2 regions of the Pseudoalteromonas sp. NZS100_1 genome follow, and region 1 is predicted to be linked to the other one. Evidence: predicted binding sites of a transcription regulator. Region 1 holds the regulator's gene; the other holds the start of a gene.
The links. Region 1 encodes NrdR, which represses ribonucleotide reductase genes. Its sites were predicted from a motif close to AAACACNANATNTNGTGTTT; they were not measured.

Region 1 (5,973 bases):
GGTTGCGATTGCGCAAAAATTGCTGCGCATCATACCATAAAAATAAAATAATAGCCTAGTTTAAGCGTGATGCTTATTGTGGCTCAATGTAATCAACAACTTCTAAATGAAAGCCCGAAAGTGCATGATACTTTTTAGGACGACTCATTAAACGCATCTGTTTAATTCCCAGATCTGCAAGTATTTGCGAACCTACGCCAACAGTACGAGATGTACCTTTGAATTTACGTGGCGTAACGCTTTCGCCAACATCAGCTGCTGCAAATGCTTTTACAGTTGCCTCTAACTCTTCAGTGCTTTCTTGCTTACCTAAAATAACTAAAGCACCTTCATTTTTAGCAATATAGGCCATTGCTTCAGAAAGGCCCCAGCTGCGGTCAGCACTTCTGTCTGAAAGTAGGATATCGTTAAAAGTGCTTTGCAAATGTACACGTACATTTGTCGGTTCTTGCTCTTTTATGTCGCCATTAAGCAATACGTAATGTAATTGGCCGTCAATTGTGTCTTTGTAAGTCACTAAATCAAACTCACCGTGAACAGTAGGCAACTTACATTTTGCAACTTGCTCAATTGTCGTTTCATTTAAGTTACGGTATTCAATTAAATCAGCAATAGTACCAATTTTAATATCGTGCTCTTTAGCAAACACTTCTAAATCAGGGCGACGCGCCATGGTGCCGTCAGCATTGAGTATTTCAACAATAACTGATGATGCTTCAAGCCCAGCTAAACGTGCTAAATCACAGCCAGCTTCAGTATGTCCTGCGCGAGTTAATACGCCACCAGGTTGTGCCATAATTGGAAAAATATGACCAGGCTGAACAATATCAGTTGGCACTGCGCCTTTTGCTATAGCCGCTTGCACTGTGCGCGCTCTATCAGCAGCAGAAATACCGGTTGTAACACCTTTTGATGCTTCTATCGACATTGTAAAGTTAGTCGAAAATGCAGCACCATTGTTTTTAACCATTAACGGTAAATCAAGTTGCTCACAACGATCTTGTGTCATGGTTAAACAAATTAAACCACGGCCATGAGTCGCCATGAAGTTAATCGCTTCAGCGCTAATATGCTCAGCAGCTATTATTAAATCGCCTTCATTTTCTCTATCTTCATCATCCATTAAAATAACCATTTTACCGGCTTTAATATCATCGATGATTTCTTGTGCGCTGTGTAAATTCATAAATTTGCTCGTGTAAGTTATCAGTTTCGTTATTTAATAAAACCCGCTTTTGCGAGTAAGCTCATCGAAATATCAGAGCCCGTTGGTTGCTCTGCACCTTTTATAAGGCGCTCTAAATAACGTGCAATTTGATCGACTTCTAAATTAACTTGAGTACCTACTTTAAAATGAGCAATTGTGGTCTGCTCACTCGTGTGTGGGACAATTGTTAATTTGAATTTATTGCCCTCTACAGCGTTTACTGTCAGGCTTATACCATCAATACATACCGAACCTTTGTACGGAATGTATTTCATTAAATTTTCGTCGGTTGTAAGCCAATATTCTGTTGCTCGCGCATTTGCTGCAATACTTGTGATAGTCGCAATGCCATCAACATGGCCAGATACTAAATGACCGCCCAAACGCGAAACTGGTTGCATGGCTTTTTCAAGATTAACCGTTTGCCCTAAAGCATAGTGAGCAAAACCGGTTAAACCAATCGTCTCGTTAGATAAATCAGCACTAAAGCCGTCAATATGTTTATCAACTACGGTTAAGCAAACACCATTGGTTGCAATGCTGTCGCCTAGCTTTACATCTTTCATATCAAGATCAGCACTTTGAATGCGAATAGCTAAGTCGCCTTGTTTTTTTTGTAATAAAGCAATTTTGCCTGTGGCTTCTATTATTCCAGTAAACATAGCGCTACTCTTTTTTATTAAGTGGTTTTAATGAGCTTTTAACGCGGTGATACGTAAATCGTCACCAATGCGCGCACATTCATTAAATGTTAAATTAACGGTGTTTTGCATACTCGTCAATTCAGGAAAATTAACTAAACTTTTTGCATCATGGCCCATTAATTTAGGCGCCAAATAAAAAACAAACTCGTCAACTAAATCAAGCTCTGTCATTTTACCAGCAAGTGTTGCTCCGCTCTCAAGCCAAACATTATTAAACTGCAGTTGCCCAAGCTTTTCTAAAACAGCCTGTAAATCAACTTTACCGTTACTTTCACTTACTTCAATATGCTTTACAAAATGCGGCCATTGCAGGGATTTATCAACCTTAGTCGTAAATATAATTACATCACTTTGGATTTTAAATAAAGCAAGGTCAGGTGTTAAGCGATTTTGAGAGTCAATTATAACACGCACGGGCTGGCGAAGCGGTAAATCGGTAGGTAACGTGCAAGGCAACTCGCTTAGTCGCACATTAAGTTTAGCATCGTCTACTAACACGGTATCGGCACCGGTTAAAATAGCGCAGCTTTGCGCTCGGTATAACTGTACATCTTGGCGAGCTGCGGAACTTGTGATCCACTTACTTTGCCCATTTTTAAGCGCTGTTTTACCATCTATGCTTGCTGCCATTTTACAGGTCACATAAGGTAAGCCTTGTTCCATTCGCTTAAAAAAGCCAACGTTAAGTGCGCGAGCTTGTGATTCAAGTAATCCATAAGCAACGTCAATACCGGCGTCGCTCAGTATTTTAAGGCCTTTGCCTGCAACTTGTGGATTTGTATCAACCATAGCAGCAATTACTTTTACTACGCCTGCCTTTTTTAAGCCTTCAGCACACGGTGGCGTACGCCCATAATGACTACAAGGTTCGAGCGTTACATAAGCGGTAGCGCCTTGTGCACTGTTGCCCCCCATAGCTAACGCGTTTACTTCAGCGTGCCCTTGGCCTGCTAATTGATGAAAACCCTCACCAATTATTTGATTGTTTTTAACTAATACACAGCCAACATTAGGATTAGGCGTTGTAGTAAACCGCCCTTTTTTGGCAAGTTCTATGGCGCGTGCCATATACATTTCGTCTTGTTCGGTAAAAATAGTTTGGCTTTGCATTGTTACTCCCCTAAACGGGCAATTTCTTCGCCAAATTCGCGTATGTCTTCAAACGAGCGATAAACAGAAGCAAATCTTACGTACGCAACTTTATCGAGTTTTTTAAGTGCTTCCATAATACATTCGCCCACCAAATGGCTTGAAATTTCTCGCTCACCCGTTGCGCGTAGTTGTGATTTTATTATATTTACAACTTCATCTACTTGCTCTGTACTCACTGGGCGTTTTTCGAGTGCGCGATTTAAGCCATTTAAAAGCTTATCCTCGTTAAACGGTTCCCGGCTGCCATCTTGCTTAACAACGCGAGGCATAACCAGTTCAGCGCCTTCAAATGTAGTAAAGCGCTCGTGGCAATCATTACATTCACGACGTCTGCGAACTTGATGGCCTCCGCCTACAAGGCGTGAGTCAATTACTTTAGTATCTTTTGCGGTACAAAATGGACAATGCATAACTCGGTACTTCCGTTTTAAAACAAAAAAGACCGCTAAATAGCGGCCTTTTATCTTAGCAAAAAACTAAACAGTTGTGATCTAAATTACTACTGCTTATGCAATTAAGCGTATACAGGTAATTTTGCACAAATAGCTTTTACTTTTTCTTTAACTTGCGCCTGTACAGATTCATCAGTGATGTTATCTAGTACGTCACAAATCCAGCCAGCAAGCTCTTTTGACTCTACTTCTGTAAAACCACGACGAGTGATTGCAGGAGAACCAATACGCAAACCAGATGTTACAAATGGTGAGCGTGGATCGTTTGGCACTGAGTTTTTATTAACTGTGATGTTAGCGTTGCCTAGGGCAGCGTCCGCATCTTTACCAGTGATATCTTTATCGATTAAATCAAGTAAAAATAAGTGGTTTTCAGTTTTGTCAGAAACGATTTTGTAGCCACGTTCTTGCATAACTGCAACCATTGCTTTTGCGTTTTTAACAACTTGTGTTTGGTATACTTTAAACTCTGGTTGAAGTGCTTCTTTAAATGCCACTGCTTTTGCTGCAATAACATGACATAAAGGACCGCCTTGGCCACCAGGGAAAACAGCGCTATTAAGCTTTTTGTAAATAGCTTCGTCGCCACATGCAGAAATAATTAAACCACCACGAGGGCCTGCAAGTGTTTTATGCGTAGTTGTTGTTACAACGTGTGCATGAGGAACTGGGCTTGGGTAAACGCCTGCCGCAATTAAGCCGGCAACGTGAGCCATATCAACAAACAGGTAAGCACCTACTTTATCAGCAATTTCACGGAACTTAGCCCAATCAACAATACCTGAGTACGCTGAGAAACCACCAATAATCATTTTTGGTTTATGCTCAAGTGCTAGCGCTTCAACTTGTGCGTAATCAATTTCGCCCGTTGCTTCATCTAGTCCGTATTGAATTGCATTGTAAAGCTTACCAGAGAAGCTTACGTGAGAACCGTGAGTTAAGTGACCACCATGAGCTAAGCTCATACCTAATACAGTATCGCCTGCATCTAACAATGCTAGAAAAACAGCCGCATTTGCTTGCGAACCAGCATGTGGCTGTACGTTAGCATAGTCAGAACCAAATAATTCGTTAGCACGGTCAATTGCTAATTGCTCAACAACATCTACATGCTCACAACCGCCATAATAACGTTTGCCTGGGTAACCTTCTGCGTATTTGTTTGTAAGCTGTGAACCCTGCGCTTCTAGTACGCGTGGGCTACAGTAGTTTTCTGAAGCGATTAGTTCGATATGCTCTTCTTGGCGAGCAGTTTCTTTGGTTATCGCGTCAAATAACTCTGGATCAAAATCCGAAATATTCATGCTACGTTCTAACATTGGGGTCTCCTAGGGCAACGTGTATGGTGTTTTTTAGAGGCTTTATTGTACGCTTTAAACGACTCTTTGCCTACGCTCTTAAGTTGAGGATATTTAAACAGGGATTGAAACTATTTCACAGCTCTTTTAAGATGATATTTTTTTATAAAGCCATAATAATTTTAAATGAATTATATTCACTACATTTAATTAGTAAATATAACTAAGTGTATTCATCCGTATAAAGTTATAAAAAAAGCGGCTCAAGCCGCTTTTCCTTTTAATTTAACTTAGCCTAATTTAGCGAGCATTTCGGTACGTAACTCGTCGTAATCGGCGTTCATATCGCTTGCTAGGCATGGTTTTGCTAGTGCATCAGCAAGTGGTTTTGGCATACCTAATTCAATATTTAGAATACCCTCTACGCTTTCTTTAAACTTAGCAGGATGAGCTGTCGCTAAAAAGATACCCGCTGCACCAGGTGCCCGATTTTCAACAAGACCTTGGTAAGCAATAGCAGTATGAGGCTCCGCAACATAGCCAGTTTGTTGAATTTTTTTCATCACGGCTTGCGTGTCTTGCTCGTTTACGCTTGTTGAATAAAAATTATCGTAGCTAAACCAGTTATTATCTAACATTGTTTGTACACGCGGCCAATTGTTTGGCTTACTTACATCCATCGCATTTGAAAGCGACTCAAGCGTTGCGTTTGGCGTCCAGTTTTTATCAAGCATAAAGCGCGGCACAGTATCATTTTGATTTGTTGTTGCACTTAATTTGCCAACAGGTAAACCAATAACCGCACCAATCATTGCGGCACACACATTACCAAAGTTACCACTAGGTACTGATATATGTGCTGTTGCGCGTTTTTCTTTTGGTAGCTGTGCGATGGCTTCAAAGTAGTAACAAACCTGAGCAACTAAACGGCTAATATTAATTGAATTAGCTGAGTTAAGCCCAAGTGTTGATTTAACTTCTTCATCTAAAAAGGCATTTTTAACTAGCTCTTGGCAATCATCAAAGCTGCCCTCAACTGCGTAACAATGAATATTGTTACCTAGCGTAGTAAATAGCTTTTGCTGAGCAAGTGAAATTTTGCCTTTAGGGTATAAAATAACAACATCGATATTTGGTTTATTGTAAAAAGCATGCGCTAC
Region 2 (5,973 bases), on a different contig from region 1:
TCCATTAACTCTAAAATAGTTAAATCAGGATTTTGAATAAGTGCCAAGCACCCGTTCACAACTTCAGTTAAGTTATGTGGTGGAATGTTTGTAGCCATGCCTACTGCAATACCCGACGAACCATTCACTAATAAATTAGGAACTTTCGTTGGTAAAACATCAGGGATGAACTCTGTGCCATCGTAGTTAGGAACGAAATCAACCGTTTCTTTTTCAAGATCGGCTAATAACTCATGCGACATTTTTGCCATACGTACTTCTGTATAACGCATTGCCGCTGCTGAATCACCATCAACCGAACCGAAGTTACCTTGGCCATCTACAAGCATATAACGTAGTGAGAATGGCTGAGCCATACGAACTATCGTGTCATAAACTGCACTGTCGCCGTGTGGGTGGTATTTACCGATTACGTCACCGACCACACGGGCCGATTTTTTGTAAGGCTTGTTCCAGTCATTACTAAGCTCGTTCATTGCAAACAAAACGCGGCGGTGAACAGGTTTTAAGCCGTCACGTACGTCTGGTAATGCACGTCCTACTATTACGCTCATTGCGTAATCTAAGTAGGAGTTTTTTAACTCGTCTTCAATATTGACTGGCAGAATTTCATTGGCGAGATCAGTCATTTGATATCACATTCCTTCAGTATCAGCTCTCAACAACCCGGTATTGGGTATTAAGAGTATTTGTTATTATTACTAACAGCCATGCTATCACAATTAATTTCAATTTACAGGCGCAAAACTTTGCGATTTATCAATTTAGCCCTATATAATGGCCTCAGATTGACGAGGAAGTATTTTATGACCGAACATCAAAATGTAGATCACGCAGAAATAGCAAAATTTGAAGCCATCGCAGAGCGTTGGTGGGACCTAGACGGAGAATTCAAACCTCTTCACGAAATTAACCCGTTACGTTTAGATTTTATAGCAAACAAAACGCAAGGCTTATTCGATAAAGAAACACTCGATGTTGGCTGTGGCGGCGGCATTTTAAGCCAAAGCATGGCGCGTATGGGTGCTAAAGTAACCGGTATCGATATGGGACAAGAGCCTTTAACTGTTGCTAAATTGCATAGTTTAGAGACAGGCATAAATGTAGATTACATAAAAGTACCTGCCGAAGAGTATGCATCACAAAACCCAGAACGTTTCGATGTAATAACGTGTATGGAAATGCTTGAGCACGTACCCGACCCAGCTTCTATCATTCATGCAGTAGCAGCACTTGCAAAGCCAGGTGCAGATGTGTTTTTTTCAACGCTGAACAAAACGCCTAAAGCATATTTATACGCGATTGTTGGCGCCGAAAAGCTATTAAAAATGGTACCTGAAGGTACACATGACCATAAAAAGTTTATAAAACCTGCGCAACTTATTGCATGGGCAGAGCAAGCGGGTTTAAAAGTACGTGCAAGTACAGGGCTTTCTTATAACCCACTATCAAAGCAATATACGCTTAATAACGACGTTAGCGTAAATTACATACTTTATTTTGAGAAGTTAGCTTAATGGCTAGCTCTCAATCCCCACAGCCTCTTATTGAGTACGATGCATTTTTATTTGATTTAGACGGCACCCTACTCGATACCGCTGATGATTTAGGCGCTGCTTTAAACGCAGTGCTTATTAGTAATAAAATCACACCTGTTAGTAGTGATGTATACCGCCCTGCAGCATCTAACGGCGCAGGCGCATTATTAGAGGCTGGTTTTAAAGAATTATGGGCTAAACAACCCCAAAGCGAGCTTATAAAGCAATTAGTTGACGAGTACGCTGCAAACATAGCAAAGCACACGCATTGCTTCTCTGGTGTTGAATCGTTACTTATCGCCCTTGATCAGAAAAAGATCAAATGGGGGATCATGACTAATAAACCAGGGTTTTTAACCGATCCTTTAGTGGCAGCTATTCCCGCATTAAAAAATGCCAGTGTGATAATAAGTGGCGACACATTAGCTGAAGCGAAGCCATCACCTCTACCACTGCTACATTGTGCAAAGCTTATGCAGGTAGAACCAAGCCGTTGTTTATACATTGGTGATGCACAACGTGACATACAAGCAGGCAAAGCGGCAGGTATGCATACCGCAACGGCACTTTGGGGTTACATCCCAAGTAAAGATGAAGCGATAGCTTGGGAAGCCAATTTTAACTGGCTAAGCCCAATTGATGGTTTTAACCATATATAGTGCTATGTTAATTATTAAACACTATATATTGTGATTGTGTTAGTTTTCACACAAAGCTTGCTGATAAAAAAAGCAGTCAGAATTTATTTTTAAAATGCGTAAATTTAGCAGATCATTAGTTTACTTTTTAAACGCCTTTGGTTGAGTGGTCGTTTAAGTGTGAGCGTCTACTAACACAAATACGCTATACCGAAGTTATCCACAAATAGGGGCAATTATGTCCCTTGCAAAACAACTCAGACCACATTAGAGTTTTATTAACACTTTGATGGGATTGATATTTCAATTAAGTGGAGGGGCTAACACCATACTCAAATTTTGAATATGATGTTAGCAAAGACACTTGCTCGAGTTTTAAGAAAGTGCCCAAGTTTGGAAGTTTGAGCGTAACTTATTCTTATATTCTCAGCAAGTGACTAACTCAGATTTAGGATAACTAAAATTGAAGTTCAGTTTATCTATAGAAATATCAGAAAGTGTAATAATAGGTATTTTTAAAATTATTACACTGAGCAGCATGCTCTTTGTATAAATTTAAATGGGCTATCTTTTAGCCCATTTCTATATCTTCCCTCTAATTATGCTTTTTATTTATAAAAGCGTTCAACCATGAACACTAAACAACTCACTTAGATAGTGCACTGAAACCATATATAGTGCCATGTTAATTATTAAACACTATATATTGTGATTGTGTTAGTTTTCACACAAAGCTTGTCGATAAAAAAAGCAGTCAAAATTTATTTTTAAAATGCGTAAATTTAGCAGATCATTAGTTGATTTTTGCATATTCTAACTTAAATGATTGTTCGAAGGTGAGTGTCTACTAACACAAATGCGTTATCCCAAAGTTATCCACATATAGGGGCAATTATGTCCCTTGCAAAACAACTCAGACCACACTATCTTGTGATCTCTAAATTGAACAACACCAGATATTGTGGCCAAATGTTATTCAATTAAATTCGCCATTACGGTGAAACTTATAATAAATGAGTACTTACCTTGCTATTGCGAGGTATGACCCATTGGTCAAAATACATAATTCCCAAGGAATACAGGCAAATGAACCAACAGTTATCTGTAAGCAAACGTGACGGGCGTAAAGAGCCTCTTGATCTTGATAAGATCCATCGCGTTATTGAATGGGCCGCCGAAGGTTTAAAAAACGTATCGGTTTCGCAAGTTGAATTAAAATCACACATTCAGTTTTACGACGGTATTCGTACTAAAGACATACACGAAACCATTATTAAAGCTGCTGCAGATCAAATTTCAAAAGAATCGCCTGATTACCAATACCTAGCGGCACGTTTAGCTGTATTCCATTTACGTAAAAAAGCGTATGGTCAATTTGAGCCACCACGTTTATTTAACCATGTAACAAAAATGGTTGAAGATAAACGCTACGACGCTCACTTACTTGTAGATTACACTGAGCAAGAGTTAGACGAGCTTGATGCATACCTCGATCATTCTCGCGATCTTAATTTTAGCTACGCGGCTGTAAAACAGCTTGAAGGTAAATACCTTGTTCAAAACCGTGTATCGGGCGAGATTTACGAAAGTGCACAGTTTTTATATATTTTAGTAGCTGCGAGCTTATTCTCTGACTACCCACGTGAAACACGCGTTTCTTACATTAAGCGTTTTTATGATGCAGTCTCGTTATTTAAAATATCATTACCTACGCCTATTATGGCAGGTGTACGTACGCCTACTCGCCAGTTTAGCTCATGTGTATTAATTGAGTGTGGCGACAGCCTTGATTCAATTAATGCTACATCGTCTGCGATTGTTAAATACGTATCACAACGTGCGGGCATTGGTATTAACGCAGGTCGTATTCGTGCGTTAGGTAGCCACATCCGTAATGGCGAAGCGTACCACACAGGTTGTATTCCTTTTTATAAGCACTTTCAAACAGCTGTTAAAAGTTGTTCGCAAGGTGGTGTACGTGGCGGCGCAGCAACATTGTTTTACCCGCTTTGGCACCTAGAAGTAGAAAACCTACTTGTGCTTAAAAATAACCGTGGTGTAGATGACAACCGTGTTCGCCACCTTGATTACGGCGTACAGTTTAATAAATTAATGTACTCTCGTTTAATTAAAGACGATTACATTACGTTATTTAGCCCATCAGACGTGCCAGGCCTTTACGACGCATTTTTTGAAGACCAAGAAGAGTTTGATGCGCTTTACGTAAAATATGAGCAAGACGAATCTATTCGTAAAAAGCGTATTAAAGCCATTGAGCTTTTCTCTATGTTTGCACAAGAGCGTGCAAGTACAGGTCGTATTTATTTACAAAATGTGGACCACTGTAATACACACAGCCCGTTCATTGCTAAAGTTGCGCCTATTCGCCAATCTAACTTATGTTTAGAAATTGCATTGCCAACTAAGCCACTAAGCAACGTAAACGACGAAGAAGGCGAAATTGCCCTTTGTACACTGTCTGCGTTTAACTTAGGCGCCATTGAGTCACTAGATGAGCTTGAAGAGCTAGCTGAACTTGCAGTGCGCGCACTTGATAACTTACTTGATTTCCAAGACTACCCTGTACCGGCTGCAAAAAATGCGACTATGGGTCGTCGTACACTAGGCATAGGCGTAATTAACTACGCATACTACTTAGCTAAAAACGGTAAGCGTTACTCAGATGGCAGCGCAAATGCACTGACTCACAAAACGTTTGAAGCGATTCAATACTACCTAATGAAAGCATCAAACGAGCTTGCTAAAGAACGTGGTGCATGTCCTAAGTTTAACGAAACAACGTATTCACAGGGCATTATGCCAACAGATACGTACAAACGTGACTTAGATAAAATTTGTGATGAACCACTTCACCTTGATTGGGATACATTACGTGCCAGCATTAAAGAGCACGGCATGCGTAACTCAACACTAAGTGCGTTAATGCCTTCAGAAACATCGTCGCAAATCTCTAACGCAACAAATGGTATTGAGCCACCACGTGGTCACATTAGCGTTAAAGCAAGTAAAGACGGTATTTTGAAACAAGTAGTGCCTGAGTACGAACGTTTAAAGAATAACTACGAGTTATTATGGGATATTCCATCAAACGATGGTTACCTACAACTTGTGGGCATAATGCAGAAATTTGTTGACCAAACTATATCGGCAAACACAAATTATGATCCAAATAAATTCGAAGGCGGTAAAGTACCTATGCAAGTCTTATTAAAAGACTTACTAACTGCGTACAAACTGGGTGTTAAAACCTTGTACTACCACAACACTCGCGATGGTGCCTCAGATATGCAAGAAGATACTCCAGAAGTGGAAGATGATGATTGTGAAGGCGGCGCGTGTAAAATATAGTTATTAATTTTTATTTTAAGCGGGCATTTAGCCCGCTTTTTCTGATAGTTTTTTGAGTGATAAACATGTCTTATACTACATTTAGCCGAAACCATAATAACCAAATGCTAGAGCCAATGTTTTTTGGCCAAACTGTTAACGTATCTCGTTATGACCAACAAAAATACCCAATTTTTGAAAAGTTAATCGAAAAGCAACTGTCTTTCTTTTGGCGTCCTGAAGAAGTAGATGTAAGCAAAGACCGTTTAGACTTTCAAGCATTACCCGATCACGAAAAGCATATATTTTTAAGTAACTTAAAATATCAAACTTTGCTTGATAGCGTACAAGGTCGTTCACCTAACGTTGCCCTACTTCCTATTGTATCGTTACCAGAGCTTGAAACATGGATAGAAACGTGGGCATTTAGTGAAACGATTCACAGCCGC

Region 2: a site for NrdR is predicted at 3,124-3,143, ahead of nrdA (class 1a ribonucleoside-diphosphate reductase subunit alpha). Genes of this name have one in related genera too.

Annotation. Positions count from the first base shown of each region.
Region 1 is NZ_JADYXN010000035.1:17,867-23,839, reverse strand. It holds gene ribBA (bifunctional 3,4-dihydroxy-2-butanone-4-phosphate synthase/GTP cyclohydrolase II) at 74-1,186, opposite strand; gene I6F66_RS18120 (riboflavin synthase) at 1,216-1,869, opposite strand; gene ribD (bifunctional diaminohydroxyphosphoribosylaminopyrimidine deaminase/5-amino-6-(5-phosphoribosylamino)uracil reductase RibD) at 1,897-3,021, opposite strand; gene nrdR (transcriptional regulator NrdR) at 3,024-3,473, opposite strand; gene glyA (serine hydroxymethyltransferase) at 3,578-4,834, opposite strand; gene thrC (threonine synthase) at 5,104-5,973, opposite strand, start outside.
Region 2 is NZ_JADYXN010000002.1:203,235-209,207, reverse strand. It holds gene gyrA (DNA topoisomerase (ATP-hydrolyzing) subunit A) at 1-629, opposite strand, end outside; gene ubiG (bifunctional 2-polyprenyl-6-hydroxyphenol methylase/3-demethylubiquinol 3-O-methyltransferase UbiG) at 807-1,517, shown strand; gene I6F66_RS02210 (HAD family hydrolase) at 1,517-2,197, shown strand; gene nrdA (class 1a ribonucleoside-diphosphate reductase subunit alpha) at 3,263-5,545, shown strand; gene nrdB (class Ia ribonucleoside-diphosphate reductase subunit beta) at 5,611-5,973, shown strand, end outside.